One region of the Methylobacterium sp. Leaf106 genome, then DNA from elsewhere that is predicted to be linked to it. Evidence: riboswitches for the same ligand, from Rfam matches in the RefSeq annotation. Region 1 holds a riboswitch; the other holds the start of a gene.

Region 1 (8,460 bases):
CCCACTTTGGAAACATGCTCGATCTTGGCCCGCCTCATCCCTCGCCGACTGCCGAAGCGGATGGGTCGGAGGCGAACGACGTGCCGTTCGGGTCCCTGCAGGAATGTGTCGCCCTGAGGGATTGGCTCCTGATCGAAGGGGCGCGCCTGCCGCAGGCGGACGACCTCCTGGCGGGGATGTCCGAGCGGCTGATCGCCCTCGGGGTTCCCGTCCACCGGGCATCCACCGCCATCGACACGCTTCATTCCGAGTATTCCGGGGTCGGTCGGTTCTGGACCCCCGAGAGCGGATCGACCGTGCGCCTGTTTCCGCACGGGGAAGCATCCGACAAGGCGTATCACGACAGTCCGTTCTTCACCGTTCATGAGACCGGCGAATGGCTGATGGTCGACCTGAACGACGCGGATGATCTGCGATACTCGATCATCGGCGATCTCAAGGCCGGGGGCTACACGCATTACATCGTGGCACCGCTGTTCTTCACCAACGGCTCGCGCAACGGCATCACCTTCGCGACCCGCGCCCCGGACGGATTCCGCGACGAGGACATCGCCATACTCCGGTTCGTCATGCCGACCCTGGCTGCGGTGATGGAGATGCGGATCGTCAACAAGACGCTGGATCAGGTCCTGCGCATCTACGTGGGCGACGAGCCGCACCGGGCGATCCTGTCCGGCGACATCCGTCGCGGGCAGGTCAAGCGCATCCGTTCGGCCATCCTGTTCGCCGACATGCGAGACTACACCCAGATCTCCGCCGACATGACGCCCGAGGAGGCCGTCGACCTCCTCAACATCTTCTTCGATTGCCTGGTGCCGGCGGTGGAGCGGGAGGGCGGCGAGGTTCTGAAATATCTCGGCGACGGGCTGCTGGCGATCTTCCGCGAGCGCGGCGACGATCTCGGCGGTGCCGCCAAGGGCGCGCTCATCGCCGCCCGTTCCGCCCTTTCCGCCCTCGACGAGGCGAACGCCACCGGGCGTTTCGCGCAGCCCGTCGTTGCCGGCATCGCGCTCCACCACGGGGAGGCGGCCTACGGCAATGTCGGGTCCGGCGCGCGCCTCGACTTCACCGTCATCGGCCGCGACGTGAATCTGGCGAGCCGCCTCGCACGCCTGAACAAGGTCCTCGGCGAACCGCTCCTCATGTCGAAGCCCTTCGTCGATTTCCTCTGGGACGAATCGGAATCCCTCGGCGAGCACGCGCTCGACGGGTTCGCCGAATCGATGGGCGTCTACCGGCCGGGGCGGACACCGGCGGCACTCTGACACCGGCTGGCATATCAAACGGCGTCGGCGGGGATTGACCGGAGCGTGGTCCTTGCCCACATCTGGGATGTTCCAGGGAGATCCCCGTCAAGGGGCTGAGAAACCGATGAGCGTGGACCTTGAGGTCGCGCGGCGCGGAAATCCTTCGAACCTGAACCGGCTCATACCGGCGTAGGGATTGGACCGTGGGTTTTCTGTTCAAGGAAGCCCGGCACGCTTCGGATCGGAAGCTGAAGGACACCAATCTCTGCGGATCATCGCGGAGGTTTCCCTTGGACGTCTCAGCCACCCCGAATACCCTATCGCGCCGGTCCACCGGTCTCGTCGTCGACGGCAACGCACTGCCCGCGCGAAGCGACGTCGTGATCGTCGGCGCCGGTTTGATCGGCCTGTCCGCGGCATGGCGCCTAGCTCGGGCGGGTCTCACGGTCACCGTGATCGAGCGTGACACCGTGGGCGCCGGGGCGAGTCTCGCGGCCACCGGGATGCTCGCGCCCGCGGCGGAACACGAGCCGGGCTCCGATCCGCTGCTTCCCCTGGCCCTCGAGAGCCTCGCGCGCTGGCCCGGCTTTCGCGATGAACTCCAGGCCGCCTCCGGTATCGGTATCGATTACCGGGAGGAGGGGACCCTCGTCCTCGCCATCGGCCGCGACGAGGTGGACCGCCTGCGCTTTCGGCACGATCTTCAGATCCGCTCCGGCCTCACGGCGCGCTGGCTGTCGGGGACGGACGTCCGTGCCCGCGAGCCGGCCCTTCGTCCTTCGGTCACCGCCGGCCTGTTCTGCGCGGAGGATCATCAGGTCGACCCGCCCCTCGTCATGGCGGCGCTCACCCGCGCGGCCCAGGCGGCCGGAGTGACCATCGTCGAGCGATGTCCGGCGGAAGCGCTGGATTGGGAGGGGGGGCGCGTCCGGGGCGTCGCGACGCCGCGCGGAACCGCATCGGCCGGGACCGTGATTCTCGCGGCGGGCGCATGGAGCGGGGAGGCCGGCCTCCTGCCGGAGGACCTCGCCCTGCCGGTTCGGCCGATCCGCGGCCAGTCGCTGGCGCTGAAGACCACGGCCCGGACGGGCAATCTCTCGCACATGGTGTGGACCGAACAGGTCCACATGGCCCCGAAGGCCGATGGCCATCTCATCGTGGGGGCCACGGTGGAGGATTGCGGCTTCGTTCCGGGCGTCACCGCCGGCGGTCTCTACGCGCTCCTCGAAGGGGCGCGACGTGTCTTGCCCGGCATCGAGGAGATGGAAGTAGAGGCGGTCTGGAGCGGTTTCCGGCCGACGTCCGACGACGATGCGCCGATCATCGACACCCTGGCGCCCGGCCTCGTGGCGGCCACCGGCCATCACCGCAACGGATACCTCCTGGCTCCCGCCACGGCCGACGCCGTCTGCGCCCTTCTCACCACCGGCGCGCTGCCCGATTTCGCGCGCGGCTTCGGCCTCGCCCGGTTCCGGCGGCCCGCGCGGGCCGAGAGGAGGGCTTTCGCATGAGGCTCACCATCAACGGGCACCCGCGCGAGGTCGAAGCGGCGGACCTGTCGGCCCTCTTCCGGGTCGAGGCGGAGGAGACGGGGATCGAGAGCCCGCAGGGCATCGCCATCGCGCTGAACGGCACCGTCATCCGCCGTCGCGACTGGGAGACGACCCCTGTCGCCGAGGGCGACAAGGTCGAGATCGTGCGCGCCATGCAGGGCGGATAGTCGAGGGATCGGGATCATGAACGGACACACGATCGAAGCCGCTGCCGACGACGCGCTGGTCATCGCCGGCGTGAGTTTGGGCTCCCGCCTCTTCATCGGCACGGCGGGATATCCCACGCAGAGCATCATGGTCGATGCGGTGGAAGCCTCCGGGGCGGAGGTCGTCACCGCCTCGATCCGCCGGGTCTCCCTCCAGGGCCATGGCTCGGATACGGTGCGGCGCCTGAAGGGGTATCGCTTCCTGCCCAACACCGCCGGCTGCGAGACCGCCCGCGACGCGATCATGACGGCCGAACTGGCCCGCGAGGCGCTCGACACCAACTGGATCAAGGTCGAGGTCATCGGCGACCGCGAAACGCTCTATCCAGACGTGGCCGAGTTGCTGGAAGCCTGTCGCCACCTCGTCGATGACGGGTTCGTCGTGCTGCCCTATTGCAACGACGATCCCGTCGTCTGCCAGCGGCTCGCCGATATCGGCTGCGCGGCGGTGATGCCGATGGGGTCGCTCATCGGGTCGGGGATGGGGGTCGCCAACCCCGCCAATCTCGAACTGATCTGTCGCCGCGCCAGCGTGCCGGTCATCGTGGATGCGGGGATCGGCACCGCCTCCGACGCGGTCGTGGCCATGGAACTCGGCGCCGCCGGCTGCCTCCTCAACACTGCCGTCGCCAAGGCCGACGACCCTGTCCGCATGGCCCGCGCCATGCGCCACGCCGTCGAAGCCGGCCGGCTCGCCCATCTCGCCGGCCGCATCCCCAAGCGGGGACGCGCCGAACCGTCGAGCCCGCAGCTCGGACTCGTCGGTTCGTGACGCGGAAGCCGTCGGGGCTCCTTCTGGTCACGGACCGGGCCGGGAGCCCGACGGGCTTGGTCGGGAGGATCCAGGCGGCGCTGGCGGGCGGTGCCCGCTGGATCTGGTTCAGGGACCGCGACCTCGACGCAGTCTCGCGCCGTGTCCTCGCCGAAGAGCTGATGGGGCCGGTGCGGGAGGTGGGGGCAAGGCTCATCGTCGGCGGAGATGTGGCCCTCGCCCGCGCCATCGGTGCCGATGGGGTCCATCTCGGCGGAGGGGCGATGCCCCCGGACATCGCCGCGGCACGGCGTGATCTTCCGCCCGGATGCCTCCTCGGCATCTCGGCCCATTCACCCATGGAGTTGAGGCGGGCCGCCGAAGCGGGCGTGGATTACGCCACCCTCAGCCCCATCTTCGCGACCCGAAGCAAGCCGGGATATGGGCCGGCCCTCGGCCCGGACGTCCTCGAGCGCGGTCCCGGACCGACAATCCCGGTCTTCGCCCTCGGCGGCGTCACGCCGGCGAATGCGGGAGCCTGCCGTGACGCGGGGTTTTCCGGAATCGCCGTCATGGGCGGGGTCATGGCGGCGGTGGATTCACGAGCGGCGGTGCGCGCCTATCTCGATGCCTGGGAGACCCGGAGCTGAGCGGGCCTCGCACAGGAGTTCGCCGGTCCCGCCGTCCTGGAACCGGTGAATGCCTGGGATTTGAACGAAGCGAACGGGCTCAGTGCCCAGCGGGGCCGTAAGGTGGGCGTGGGATGGCCCGGTGCGCTGCGCGCAGGGCCGCGGACCAGCGCTCGCGCAGATCGTGGAAGTAGGATTCTCCCGCCTCGATCCGATGGCTCACTTCGAGGTCGAGCGCATTGCGACGGGCCACGGCGATGTCGATGGGCAAACCCACGCCGAGATTCGACCGCATGGTCGAATCCATGGAGACGAGGCTCACTTTCAGGGCATCGTAGAGGTCGGTCTCGAACTTCACGGCCCGATCGAGGATGGGTTTGCCGTATTTGTGCTCACCGATCTGCAGGAACGGCGCATCGGTGCTGCACTCGATGAAATTGCCCGCCGAATAGATCAGGAACAGGCGCATGGGCTCGTTGCCGATCTGACCGCCGAACAGCAGCGAGATCGAGAACCGGAGATTGGCCGCCTCGAACCCGGCCTTCTCGATGGCGCGGACGCGACGGATCGCCTTGCCGATGAGCTGGGCGGCCTGGAACATCGTCGTGGTTTCGGTGAGCTTCAGCGTCGGCTCGCCGTCGTCGCCGGCAACACCCTCGGCGAGCATGCTGAGCACCGATTGGGTCACGGAGAGGTTGCCGGCCGATGCCAGCATCATCACGCGCTCGCCGGGGACGTTGAAGTGATGCAGCTTGCGGTAGGTCGAGATGTCGTCGAGGCCCGCATTGGTGCGGGTATCGGCAACCATCACGAGCCCTTCCTCGACAAGGAGCCCGACGCAATAGGTCATGATACCGATACCCCTGATGGCCCGAGACTCTCAGGCCATTCCTGATGCTGTGACGGGCTAGACCTGGACGGTCGCCTGAGCCTGTTCGACGCGAAGCTTTACTTCGAGTGTTTCAGTCCCGCCACCCATCCGGCTGCCTCTGATCGGGGCCGCACCCAAATAATCCAGCCCGATGGCGACGCGGATATGCGCCTCCGTCGTAGCGATACCATTGGCCGGGTCGAAACCGACCCATCCCAGACCGGGCACCAGAGCTTCCGCCCAAGCATGCCCCGATCCCTGGTCCTCCTCACTGTCGGCGTGGAAGAAATAACCGGAGACGTAGCGGGCGGGAATCTCCAGATGCCGCGCTGCGGCGATGAAAATATGGGCAAGATCCTGGCAGACGCCCTTTCCGGCGGCGAAGGATTGCGCGGCGGTGGTGCTGGCGCTGGCCGGACCCGGCTCGAAGGCGACCGTGTCGAAGACGGCGGCGAGGAGACGGTGAAGGCAGGGGAGAACCGAGGAATCACCCTCGTCGACCACGCTCTTGGCGAAAGCCTGAAGCTCGCCATTGGCCGTCGCGAGATCGGAATCGCGCAGGTAGAACACGTCGGGCAGGCGTTCCACGGTGCCGCGGACGATGCCGTGCATCTCGTTGGTGTCGACTTCGCCGGTCACCCGGATCGTCAGGGCGTCGGCCGGCTCGTCGGCCGTGAACCAGTGGGTGACGTTGCCGAATCCGTCCTCGCGCTCGCTGATCCGCCCATCCACCGAGGGCTCGATCCGCCAGCGGCGGACATATTGCCCGTCATGGTCGCGCGGTCGAAGGCGGAGGAGCTGGATGAGACCCCGTGCCGGCTGCTCGTAGGTGTAGTTGGTCTCATGGAAGACGCGGATGCGCATGGACGTCTCTTGTAGAACTCGGGATTCGACGGAACCCTACACCAGATATTGCTCGATGACCGCCGCGCCGAGACGATTGTTCTCGACGATGAAGGCCGTCACGAACTCGTGCAGACCCGACCGGAACACCCGGTCGATGTTCTCGCCTTCCAGGCGTGCGAGGGTGTTGCTCGCCAGGCGCTGGCTCGCGCCGCGGCGGCCATAGGCGTCGGCGATGAGATCGAGATGCTCCACCAGCATGCCGTAACAATTGGTCAGGGAGCGCGGCATCTGCCGGTTGAGGATCAGCAGGTCGGCGACCAGCAGCGGTTTGACGCTCTCGCGATAGACCCAGTGATAGGCGTTGAAGGCCGAGACCTCGCGCAGGATCGTGGTCCACTGGAAATAATCGAGGCTGCCGCCGACCTTCTCCGTGGCCGGCAGCAGGATCCGATATTTCACGTCGAGGATGCGGGCCGTGTTGTCGGCCCGCTCGATGGCGGTGCCGAGCCGCGTGAACCAATAGGCGTCGTTGCGCAGCATGGTGCGGTAGGCCGAGCCGTCGAAGGCGAGGGACACGCCCTTCACCCATTCGAGGAAGCGGCTGAACTCGTCGCGATTGAGATCGCGGCCTTCGTAGTTGCGCAGTTCGAGCCAGGCGCCGTTGATCGCGTCCCACATTTCCGTGGTCAGGGCGGTGCGGACGGAGCGGGCGTTCTCCCGCGCGGTCTCGATACAGGACCGGATCGAGGACGGGTTGTGCGGCGAGAAGGCGAGGAAGTTGCACACCGTCGCTTCGTTGACGCTGTCATAGAGCGGCTTGAACACCTCCGGGTCGCCCGCGGAGGCCAGGGCCGACGCCCACTCGTTGGTCTCGCCGCCGCCATAGCTCGAGGGGAGGGCGGCGAGCCGATGGGCCGCATCGAGGATGCGGGCGACGAACTCGGCCCGCTCGGCGTAGCGCGAGAGCCAGTACAGATTGTCGGCGGTCCGGGACAGCATGGGCTTCCGTTAAGGCGATGGGCGAGAAAACGATCCACCCCGCTTCCGGGGTGGGCTTTGGCGTAGCGTCAGGCGTCGAGCACCCAGGTATCCTTGGTGCCCCCGCCCTGGCTGGAATTGACGACGAGCGACCCTTCCTTGAGGGCGACGCGGGTCAGGCCGCCCGGAACGATCCGGATCTCGTCGGAGCCGCATAGCACGAAGGGCCGCAGATCGACGTGGCGCGGCGCGACGCCGGACGCGACGAAGGTCGGGCAGGTGGACAGTGCCAGGGTCGGCTGGGCGATGAACCCGTCCGGCGCGTGGCGCAGCTTGCGGCTGAAATCCTCGATCTCCCGCTTGGTGGCGTGCGGACCCACCAGCATGCCGTAGCCGCCCGATCCGTTGACTTCCTTCACGACGAGGTCGGCGAGGTTGTCCATCACGTAGGAGAAGGCCTCCTTCTCGCGGCAGCGATAGGTCGGCACGTTGTGCAGGATCGGCTCCTCGCCGGTGAAGAACTTCACGATCTCCGGCATGTAGCTGTAGACGGCCTTGTCGTCCGCGATGCCGGTGCCGACCGCGTTGGCGAGGGTCACCGTCCCGCGCTCGTAGGCGTTCATCAGGCCGGGCACGCCGAGCACCGAATCGGGCCGGAACACCAGGGGGTCGAGGAAGTCGTCGTCGAGGCGGCGATAGATCACGTCGACCCGGCGCGGGCCTTCCGTGGTGCGCATGTAGACCACGTCGTCCTTGGTGAAGAGATCGGAGGCCTCCACCAGGTCGACGCCGAGCTTGTCGGCCAGGAACGAGTGTTCGTAGAACGCGGAATTGTAGCGTCCCGGGGTGAGCAGCACGACGGAGGGGTCGCGCGTCGCCGTCTGCGGGGCGAGACTGCGCAGGGTGGCTAGGAGCGCGTCGGGATAGTTCTCCACCGGCGCCACGCGATGGCGCGAGAACAGTTCCGGGAAGAGCCGCAGCATCACCTCCCGGTTCTCCAGCATGTAGGAGACGCCGGACGGCGTGCGGGCATTGTCCTCCAGCACGAAGAAGTCGTTCTCGCCGGTGCGGACGATGTCGATGCCGGCGATGTGGACGTAGAGGTCGTGCGGGACTTTGAAGGCCCGCATCTCCATCCGGTAATGCGGGTTGCGATAGACCAGATCGGCTGGAATGATTCCGGCCTTGATGCATTCCTGGGCGCCATAGATGTCGCTGAGGAAGGCATTGATCGCGGTGACGCGCTGCTTCAGCCCCCGCTCGAGGAAGCTCCATTCCGGCTTCGTGATCACCCGTGGGATGATGTCGAAGGGAATCAGCCGTTCGGTGGATTCGTTGGCGCCGTAGACGGCGAAGGTGATGCCGATGCGCCGGAAGAG
Region 2 (8,460 bases), on a different contig from region 1:
CGATCATGGCGTACCGGCCCCGATCGTCGCTCAGTATCTGCGTGAAAACCGCATCGTGCCGGAGAAGAACGACCTCAACTCGCTCCTCTTCCTGCTGACGCCGGGCGTCGAATCCTCCAAGGCCGGCACGCTCATCTCCGGCCTCGTGGCGTTCAAGCGCCTGCATGACGAGAACGTGCCGCTCGAGGATGCCATGCCGGAATTCGTCCGGCGCCGGCCGAACCGCTACAAGGGCGTGCGCCTGCGCGACCTCTGCGCGGATTTCCACGCCTTCCACCGCGAGCACGGCACCAGCACGCTCCAGCGCAAGCAGTTCGAGCCGGGGCACCTGCCCGAGATGGTGATGACCCCGAAGGAGGCGGTGCAGCAGCTCACCCGCAACAACGTCGATTACGTGCCGATCGCGGAAGCCGAGGGCCGTGTGGCGACGACCTTGCTTCTGGTCTACCCGCCGGGCATCGGCACGGTGCTGCCGGGCGAGCGACTGGACGAGCGGGCGAAACCCATGCTGGATTACTTCAAGATGTTCGAACGCTCGGCGAACCTGTTCCCGGGCTTCGAGGCCGAGATCCAGGGCGTGTTCCGCAACGTCGATCCCGACGGGACGATCAGGTTCTACACCTACGTCATGCGCGAGAACCGCCCGTGAGTCCGGACGGGCCGCCCACCGCCTCCGATCCCGAAGTGATCATCCGGCCGTCCTCGGATCCGGACGTGCCGGCCATGGTGGCGATCTACGCTCACCATATCCGGCGGGGCGTGGGGGATGTCGGCGATTTCGAGGAGGATCCGCTCCATCCCGACGACCTCAAGCGCCGCCGCAAGGCCATGCGCAAGAAGCGTCTGCCCCACCTCGTCGCCGATCGCGACGGGGTGGTGGCGGGCTATGCCTATGCCGTACCGTTCCGCAAACGGCCGGCCTACCGCTACACGCTCAAGCACTCGATCTACGTCCATCACGAGCACCTGAACGCCGGCATCGGCCGGCGCCTGCTGCCGGCTTTGATCGAGGCCTGCGCCGCCGGCGGCTACCGCCAGATGATCGGCTATATCGACGCGCAGAACGAGGCGTCCCTGCGGCTCCACGAGGCCTGCGGCTTCGTCCGCGTCGGCCTGCTGCCGGCGGTGGGCTACAAGTACGGCCGCTGGAGCGACAGCGTCATGGTCCAGCGGGCGCTCGGCACCGGCTCCACCGACCAGCCCGGCACCTGGACGCGCTCGGTGGAGGCGCTGGTGGCCGGGCACGAATGGGTGGGGAAGTGATCCGGCTGCGGTCTCAGGCCGCCTCCAGCCCGGCATCGACCCGCGCGGCCACGTCCTGCGGGACGTCGAGGGCCTCGGCGAGGCGCTTCAGGAACTCCCGCTCCTGCAGCGTATCGGCATCGATGGCCAGACGCGCCGCCGCATAGAGGCGTGCGCCCTGCTCCGGCGACTCCACGCGCTCGGCGAGTTCGTCGATCTCGGCCGGGTCGGTGAGCTCCTTCTCCAGCCATGCGCGGCCATCCCGGTCGATGCCGGCCGCCTCCACCGCCGCGTCGAGGCGCCGGCGCTCCTGCTGGTCGACGATGCCGTCGGCCAGGGTCGCGGCCACCATGGCGCGCAGCATGACGCGCGCCTCGTCCTCACCGACCTGGCTCAGATCGGGGGTCTCGGACGCCGCGGAGGGACGGAGTGCGCGCAGCGCCAGACCCGCGACGAGGGCGAGGCCGCCGAGGGCGGCCGTGGCGGCGATCCCGCCCTTGCGTGAGCGTACGAGCGCATCGACGATCTGTCTTGCATCGGCCATGGTGGTCGTCCTGAAGGCGGGTTGAGGGATCGGATTGGAAACGGACGAGCCCCGTCGCGGGTTCACGATGGGCGGTGCGGTGGAATGAGCATGCCCCGTTCGTCCCCGGCGGAGCGCCCTCCCCCGGCAAACGGAAGCCGCACGGCGCGAAGGCAGCCAACGAGAGAGGCCCCATGACGATCACGCCCATCGAGCCCCGCCTGTCGGTCGCCGGCCAGCCGAACGAGGCGGAGATCGCGGACCTGTCCACGAAGGGCTTTGCCCTGCTCATCAACAACCGTCCCGAAGGCGAGGAGCCGGACCAGTTGGGCAGCGCTGCCGAAGCGGCGGCGGCCGAGGCGGCGGGGCTCGCCTATCTCCATCTCCCCGTCACCGGCCCCGGCATCACCCATGAGGACATCGCGCGTTTCCGCGAGGCCGTGGAGAGCGCACCCGGCCCGGTCCTCGCCCATTGCCGCAGCGGCACGCGCTCGCTGACCCTGTGGGCTTTGTCCGAAGTGCTGGCGGGGCGTCTGCGCCGCGATGACCTCCTGGCCTATGGCCGGGAGCGGGGCTTCGACCTCAGCGGCGCCGTGCGCTGGCTCGACACGCATGGCGACACGCCCGCCCGGACGTGAGGTCGCCGGCCCCAGTCAAGACCGCCCCGGTCGAGGCGAGCGGTGGGGGATCTCTGGTCCGCCCGCTTCACGGTCAGAGGCCTCCACCGTCTGGCGGTCGACTTCGTCCCGGACTCGGCGGCCCGCCATCAGGATCTCGATGAGGAAGGCGACGATGGCCGCCACCGTGCAGACCAGGGCGATTCCGAAGCAGCCGAACAGGACGGAGGCCGTGGCGGCATCGCGCAAGGCCCCCACGAACAGCGTCAGCACCGCGATGCCGGTCATGATGCTGCCGAGCGAGGCGAGGACCACCGCCACGTCGAGCATGAAGGAGCGCCGGCGCAGATAGGCCAACTGGTACGACAGGTGGGCGGCCTCGTCCGCATCCGCCTTCTGCAGCCGGTCGGCGGCGTCATCCACCCGGTCGGCCACCCGCCCCAGGCGCGTGGAGAAGACGTTTAGCAGCGTCGCCAGCGCCGTCAGCAGGAAGGCGGGCGCGAGCGCGATCTGAATGACATGCGCGATGTCGTCGGGAGCGAGGAGTGGACCGGAAGCCATCATGATAGGGCGTTACGCCATGCCGCCCGGCACCGGAAGATGCGCCGTTTCGGAGGTGGACACGGGTTCTGGATGCCGGTGACAGGGCCTTGGGCTTCGACGTCGTCCCTCCTCGGCCGAGCGAACGGCCGCCCCCGGATGCAACGAAGCCCCGCGGCGGGGGCCGCGGGGCTTCTCGAATTGATGAGGTTCAGGCGATCGCGCCCGGACGACGAGCGTTACTGCGGGCAGCGATGACGCAGGCCGTCATTGCCGAGATAGGTGCCCGACCGCTGATCGTAGGAGCGGAAGCGCTGGATGCAGTAGGCCACGTCCTGGTCGGATCCGCCGACATCCTGCTGGACCTCCACGGCGCCACCGTAATAGGCCGGCGCATAGCCGCCGCCGTAATATCCGTTGTCGTAGCCGTTGCCGTAGTACCCGCTGCCATAGCCATAGCCGATCCCGGCGCCCGCCAGCCCGAGGCCCAGCCCGAGGCCAAGGCCGCCATAGCCCCGCCCATATCCGCGATTGTAGCCATGGCCGTAGTGATGGTGGTGGCCGCCGCCGCCGAAGCCACCACCGCCGACATTCGGCCCGTGGGCAATTCCGCCATGTCCGCGTCCGCCGCCCATTCCAGGGCCGCCGAAAGCACCGAGACTGCCACCTCCGCCGCGTGCGAAGCCTCCGCCGCTGTGACCGTGGCCGCCATGGCCGCCGCCGTGGCTCATACCTCCGCCTCCGCCGCCTCTCCGCGCTTCGGCCGTGGCCGGAAGGAATGCGACCGCGCCGAGCAGAGCGGCGGATGCGAGAATAAGCTTGTTCATGAAACACCAGCCTGACCGTGGAGGGGACATTAGGATCGATAACGCGCCGCCGGCCGGGAAGGCTCCATTGTCCATGACTGTTTTCACGTCCCGCGAAAGTCACGCCAATAAAGAACAGTCCTTGCGGATCAAAATCGAGACTACGGTCGATGGTGGAATAACCGCCTGAACCGGAAGAGCCGCGATCCGGCCGGCGCGAGGGTCGCTTCGAGACGGACGGCCATTCACTCCGGCGAGTATGTTTCTCGGGGCGATTGACAAAGGCGCGGCGAGCGCAGACTTTCGAATCGTTCCGAGGGGGGCCCCGTTCAGGGGGCTGAGATAGGGCCGCAGCCCTGACCCTTGAACCTGATCCGGCTCATACCGGCGGAGGGACGGGAACTACGCTTGGGTTGTCTGCTCCAGACGAGCGGGTGCCCGTCGTCCTGACGTACCGTTGCGAACCGGATCGCCTCCCACGCCAGGAGCGAATCCGAAATGAACGCACCCGTCCTCCCCAAAGACCTTTCCGGACAAGAACCCGCCAAGGGGCAGCCGCAAGCGGTGACCACCGGCCCGATCATGGGCTCGCGCAAAGTCTATGCGAGCGTGGCCGGCCGTGACGACATCCGGGTGCCGTTCCGCGAGGTCACGTTGAGCGATCCGAAGGAGGCCCCGGTGCGGGTCTACGATCCGTCGGGTCCCTATACCGAGACCGATGCCCGGATCGACCTGAATGCCGGTCTGCCCCTGCTGCGCGACCCGTGGATCGCCAAGCGCGGCTACGCCACGATCACGCCGCGCGCGGTCAAGCCCGAGGACAACGGTTTCGTGCCGGAGGACAAGCTCGTCGCCCCCTGTCCGGCGACGCGCCAGATCCGCAAGGCCGGCCCCGGCCAGATGGTGACGCAGTACGAGTTCGCCAAAGCCGGGATCATCACCGAGGAGATGATCTACGTCGCCCACCGCGAGAACCTCGCCCGCGAGACGATGCTGGAAGGCGCGCAGACCGCACTGGCCGACGGCAACAGCTTCGGCGCGTCGCTCCCCGCCTTCATCACCCCGGAATTCGTGCGCGACGAGGTGGCGCGCGGCCGCGCCATCATCCCGGCCAACATCAACCACCCCGAGGTGGAGCCGATGGCGATCGGCCGCAACTTCCTCGTCAAGATCAACGCCAATATCGGCAATTCGGCCGTGACGTCGTCCGCCGCCGAAGAGGTGGAGAAACTGGTCTGGGCGACCCGCTGGGGCGCCGACACGGTGATGGACCTCTCCACCGGCCGCAACATCCACAACATCCGCTCGTGGATCGTGCGCAACTCGCCCGTCCCGATCGGCACCGTGCCGATCTATCAGGCGCTCGAGAAAGTCGGCGGCGATCCGCTGAAGCTCGACTGGGAGGTCTTCAAGGACACCCTCATCGAGCAGGCCGAGCAGGGCATCGACTATTTCACCATCCATGCGGGCGTGCGCCTCGCCCATGTGCCGCTCACCGCTCGCCGCGTCACCGGCATCGTCTCGCGCGGCGGCTCGATCATGGCGCGTTGGTGCCTCGCCGGTCACCGGGAATCGTTCCTCTACGAGCGGTTCGACGAGATCTGCGACATCATGCGGGCCTACGACGTCTCGTTCTCGCTGGGCGACGGCCTGCGCCCCGGCTCCATCGCGGATGCCAACGACGCGGCCCAGTTCGCGGAACTCGAGACCCTCGGCGAACTCACCAAGATCGCTTGGGACAAGGGCTGCCAGACCATGATCGAGGGCCCCGGCCACGTGCCGATGCACAAGATCAAGGTGAACATGGAAAAGCAGCTGGAAGAGTGCGGCGAGGCGCCGTTCTACACCCTCGGCCCGCTGACCACCGACATCGCACCGGGCTACGACCACATCACCTCGGGCATCGGCGCCGCCATGATCGGCTGGTTCGGCTGCGCCATGCTCTGCTACGTCACCCCGAAGGAGCATCTCGGCCTGCCCAACCGCGACGACGTGAAGGAAGGCGTGATCACCTACAAGATCGCGGCCCATGCCGCCGATCTCGCCAAGGGCCATCCGGCGGCGCAGCTGCGCGACGACGCCCTGTCACGCGCCCGGTTCGACTTCCGCTGGGAGGACCAGTTCAACCTGTCCCTCGATCCCGACACGGCGCGCGCTTATCACGACGAGACCCTGCCGAAGGACGCCCATAAGGTCGCGCATTTCTGCTCCATGTGCGGCCCGAAATTCTGCTCGATGAAGATCACGCAGGATCTGCGCGCCGAGGTGCTCGCCATGGAGGCGGCCGGACAGGTGCTGGGCGAGGCGACCCCCATGAGCCAGGCCGAGCGCGAGGCGGGAATGGCGGCGAAATCCGCCGAGTTCCAGGCCGAGGGCGGCAAGCTCTACGTCGACGCGGCCGAATAGGCCGCCTCGCCCCACCCCCTCGCGCCCCGGCGCGAGGGGGCATCGCCCCATCGTCAGGCACCGCTTGCGTAGCGGCTGACGGCTAGGTCCGGCGTGGCGATATCCGGCGTGCGGCCGGAGATGAGGTCGGCCAGCACCCGGCCCGAGCCGCAGGCCATAGTCCAGCCCAGGGTGCCATGGCCGGTATTGGTATAGAGGTTCGACAGGCGCGTTCCGCCGACGATGGGCGTGCCATCCGGCGTCATCGGCCGCAGGCCGGTCCAGAACTTGGCCTGAGCAAGGTCGCCACCGGCGGGGAACAGGTCGCCCACGGAGCGGAGCAGGGTTTCCCGGCGCGGTCCGCGCAGGACCGCGCTGAAACCGGCGAGCTCGGCGGTGCCGCCGACCCGGATGCGGTCGCCGAGCCGGGTGATCGCGACCTTGTAGGTCTCGTCCATCACCGTCGAGACCGGCGCCGCCTCCGCATCGGTGACCGGCAGGGTGAGGGAATAGCCCTTCACCGGATAGATCGGCAGGTCGATGCCGAAGGGCCGGAGCAGAGCCGGGGTGTAGCTGCCCATGGCCGCCACATAGGCGTCGGCTGTCAGGATTTCGCCGCCTGCCGTCGCCACGCCGCCGATCCGGTCGCCTTCGCTGCGTAGACCGGTGATGGCCGTGCCGTAGCGGAAGACCACGCCGAGGTCTTCGCAGAGTGCGGCGAGGCGCTGGGTGAAGAGGTGGGCGTCGCCGGTCTCGTCGCCGGGGAGCCGCAGGCCTCCGACGAAGGTCCCGGCCACCCGCGCCAGGGCCGGCTCGGCCATGATGCAGCCGGCGGGGTCCAGCACCGCGTAGGGAACGCCATAGGCGTCGAGGACGCGGGTGTCGTCCCCGACATGGTCGAGCTGCTTCTGTGTCCGGAACAGCTGGAGCGTGCCCTGCTCGCGATGGTCGTAACTGATGCCGGTCTCGGCGCGCAGGTCGCGCAGCACGTCGCGGCTGTACTCGGCCAGGCGCACCATCCGGCCCTTGTTGCGCTGGTAGGCCTCCTCCGTGCAATTCGCCAGCATGCGGGCGAGCCATCCGTAGAAACGCGGCTCGAAGCTCGGCCAGACCACGAGGGGCCGGTGACGCATCATCAGCCACTTCATGGCTTTCAGCGGGATGCCCGGAGCGGCCCAGGGCGCCGAATATCCCGGCGAGACCTGGCCGGCATTGGCGAAACTCGTCTCGAGCCCCGCCGCCGGCTGGCGCTCCAGCACGGTGACCCGGTGGCCGGCTTTGGCCAGGTAATAGGCCGAGGTGACGCCGACGACACCGCCACCGAGGATCAGGACATGCATGGCCGGCGTTCCGTAGAGGGTCGGGGTAGGGTCCGGACTGGGCTCGACGCCCCGAGCGGGTTCGCATCGGCGGGCCGACACGTCACCTCGCTCAGTCCTGATGGCGTGTCGCAGGTTTCAGGCCGCAGAAGCGGCGACCCTCGTCGCGAGCCCCGCCCAGGGACTGTTTGAGTTGTTTTTCCAAGGCTTTACCTCATCGTGAGGTGCCGCGTAGCGGCCTCGAAGGAGCCCTCCAGGGATCGCGCGATGACTGGAGGGCTCCCTCAAAGCCCTTTGCTCGTGCAAAGGGCACCTCAGGATGAGGGGGTCGGATAGGATGATCGACTTTGGTTTGAGCAACCGCTGAGAAATCCGATAAACCGATTGTCAGAGCTCGCCGGTGAGGAACTGCGCCCGGCCGTGACCGAAGGACCAATCCTCGTCGGTGTTCTCCACCGTCGAGACCATGACGTCGGCCGGGGCGATGCCGCAGGCGGCTTCGAGCTTCTCGGTCAGCAGCTTGTAGAACAGCTGCTTCTTCTCCTTGCCGCGCGGCCGGGTGATCATCTGGACCACCACCACGTCCTTGGTGCGCGGGATGTCGAGCCCGGTATCCTCGACGATCATCCGCGAGGGCTTGTGCTCGGTGACGATCTGGTAGCGGTCGCCCGGCGGGACGTTGAACGCCTCCAGCATCGCCTCGTGCGCGGCGTCGAGGAGCGTCTTCAGTTCGGAATCGGTGCGGCCTTCCAGGATATCGAAGCGCATCAGGGGCATGTCGGTTCAACCTTCGAAGAGAATGGAACGGGTCACGGGCCGTCTATCGGGTGAGCGCCGCCGCCGATTAGGCTTCGGCGCGGATGAGGCCGCGCAGCATCTCGATCATGCCGGTGATCTGGGCTTGGGTCGAGATGAAGGGCGGCCCCATGGCGATGGTGTCGCCGGTGAAGCGCAGGAGGATGCCCTCGCGCAGGCCGCGCTCGAAGATCCGCAGCGCGCGCGCGCCGGGCTGGCCCGGTGTCGGTTCG

What was found. Region 1 has a riboswitch for thiamine pyrophosphate ahead of thiO (glycine oxidase ThiO). Riboswitches for the same ligand answer to the same signal wherever they lie in the genome.
Region 2: it holds a riboswitch for thiamine pyrophosphate, as region 1 does, so the genes downstream of both, thiC (phosphomethylpyrimidine synthase ThiC) here and thiO (glycine oxidase ThiO) in region 1, are expected to answer to the same signal.

What each region holds. Positions count from the first base shown of each region.
Region 1 is NZ_LMNB01000023.1:691,344-699,803, forward strand. Features, by position in the region: gene ASF34_RS14925 (adenylate/guanylate cyclase domain-containing protein) at 15-1,265, shown strand; TPP riboswitch at 1,331-1,461, shown strand; gene thiO (glycine oxidase ThiO) at 1,538-2,758, shown strand; gene thiS (sulfur carrier protein ThiS) at 2,755-2,967, shown strand; gene ASF34_RS14940 (thiazole synthase) at 2,984-3,778, shown strand; gene ASF34_RS14945 (thiamine phosphate synthase) at 3,775-4,407, shown strand; gene ASF34_RS14950 (peptidase) at 4,487-5,236, opposite strand; gene ASF34_RS14955 (transglutaminase family protein) at 5,294-6,121, opposite strand; gene ASF34_RS14960 (alpha-E domain-containing protein) at 6,158-7,102, opposite strand; gene ASF34_RS14965 (circularly permuted type 2 ATP-grasp protein) at 7,171-8,460, opposite strand, start outside.
Region 2 is NZ_LMNB01000035.1:78,011-86,470, reverse strand. Features, by position in the region: gene ASF34_RS20665 (Orn/Lys/Arg decarboxylase N-terminal domain-containing protein) at 1-649, shown strand, start outside; gene ASF34_RS20660 (GNAT family N-acetyltransferase) at 646-1,263, shown strand; gene ASF34_RS20655 (DUF533 domain-containing protein) at 1,277-1,786, opposite strand; gene ASF34_RS20650 (TIGR01244 family sulfur transferase) at 1,960-2,403, shown strand; gene ASF34_RS20645 (DUF2721 domain-containing protein) at 2,419-2,946, opposite strand; gene ASF34_RS20640 (BA14K family protein) at 3,162-3,653, opposite strand; TPP riboswitch at 4,035-4,141, shown strand; gene thiC (phosphomethylpyrimidine synthase ThiC) at 4,227-6,134, shown strand; gene ASF34_RS20630 (D-amino acid dehydrogenase) at 6,188-7,453, opposite strand; gene ASF34_RS20625 (tautomerase family protein) at 7,820-8,209, opposite strand; gene ASF34_RS20620 (aspartate aminotransferase family protein) at 8,277-8,460, opposite strand, start outside.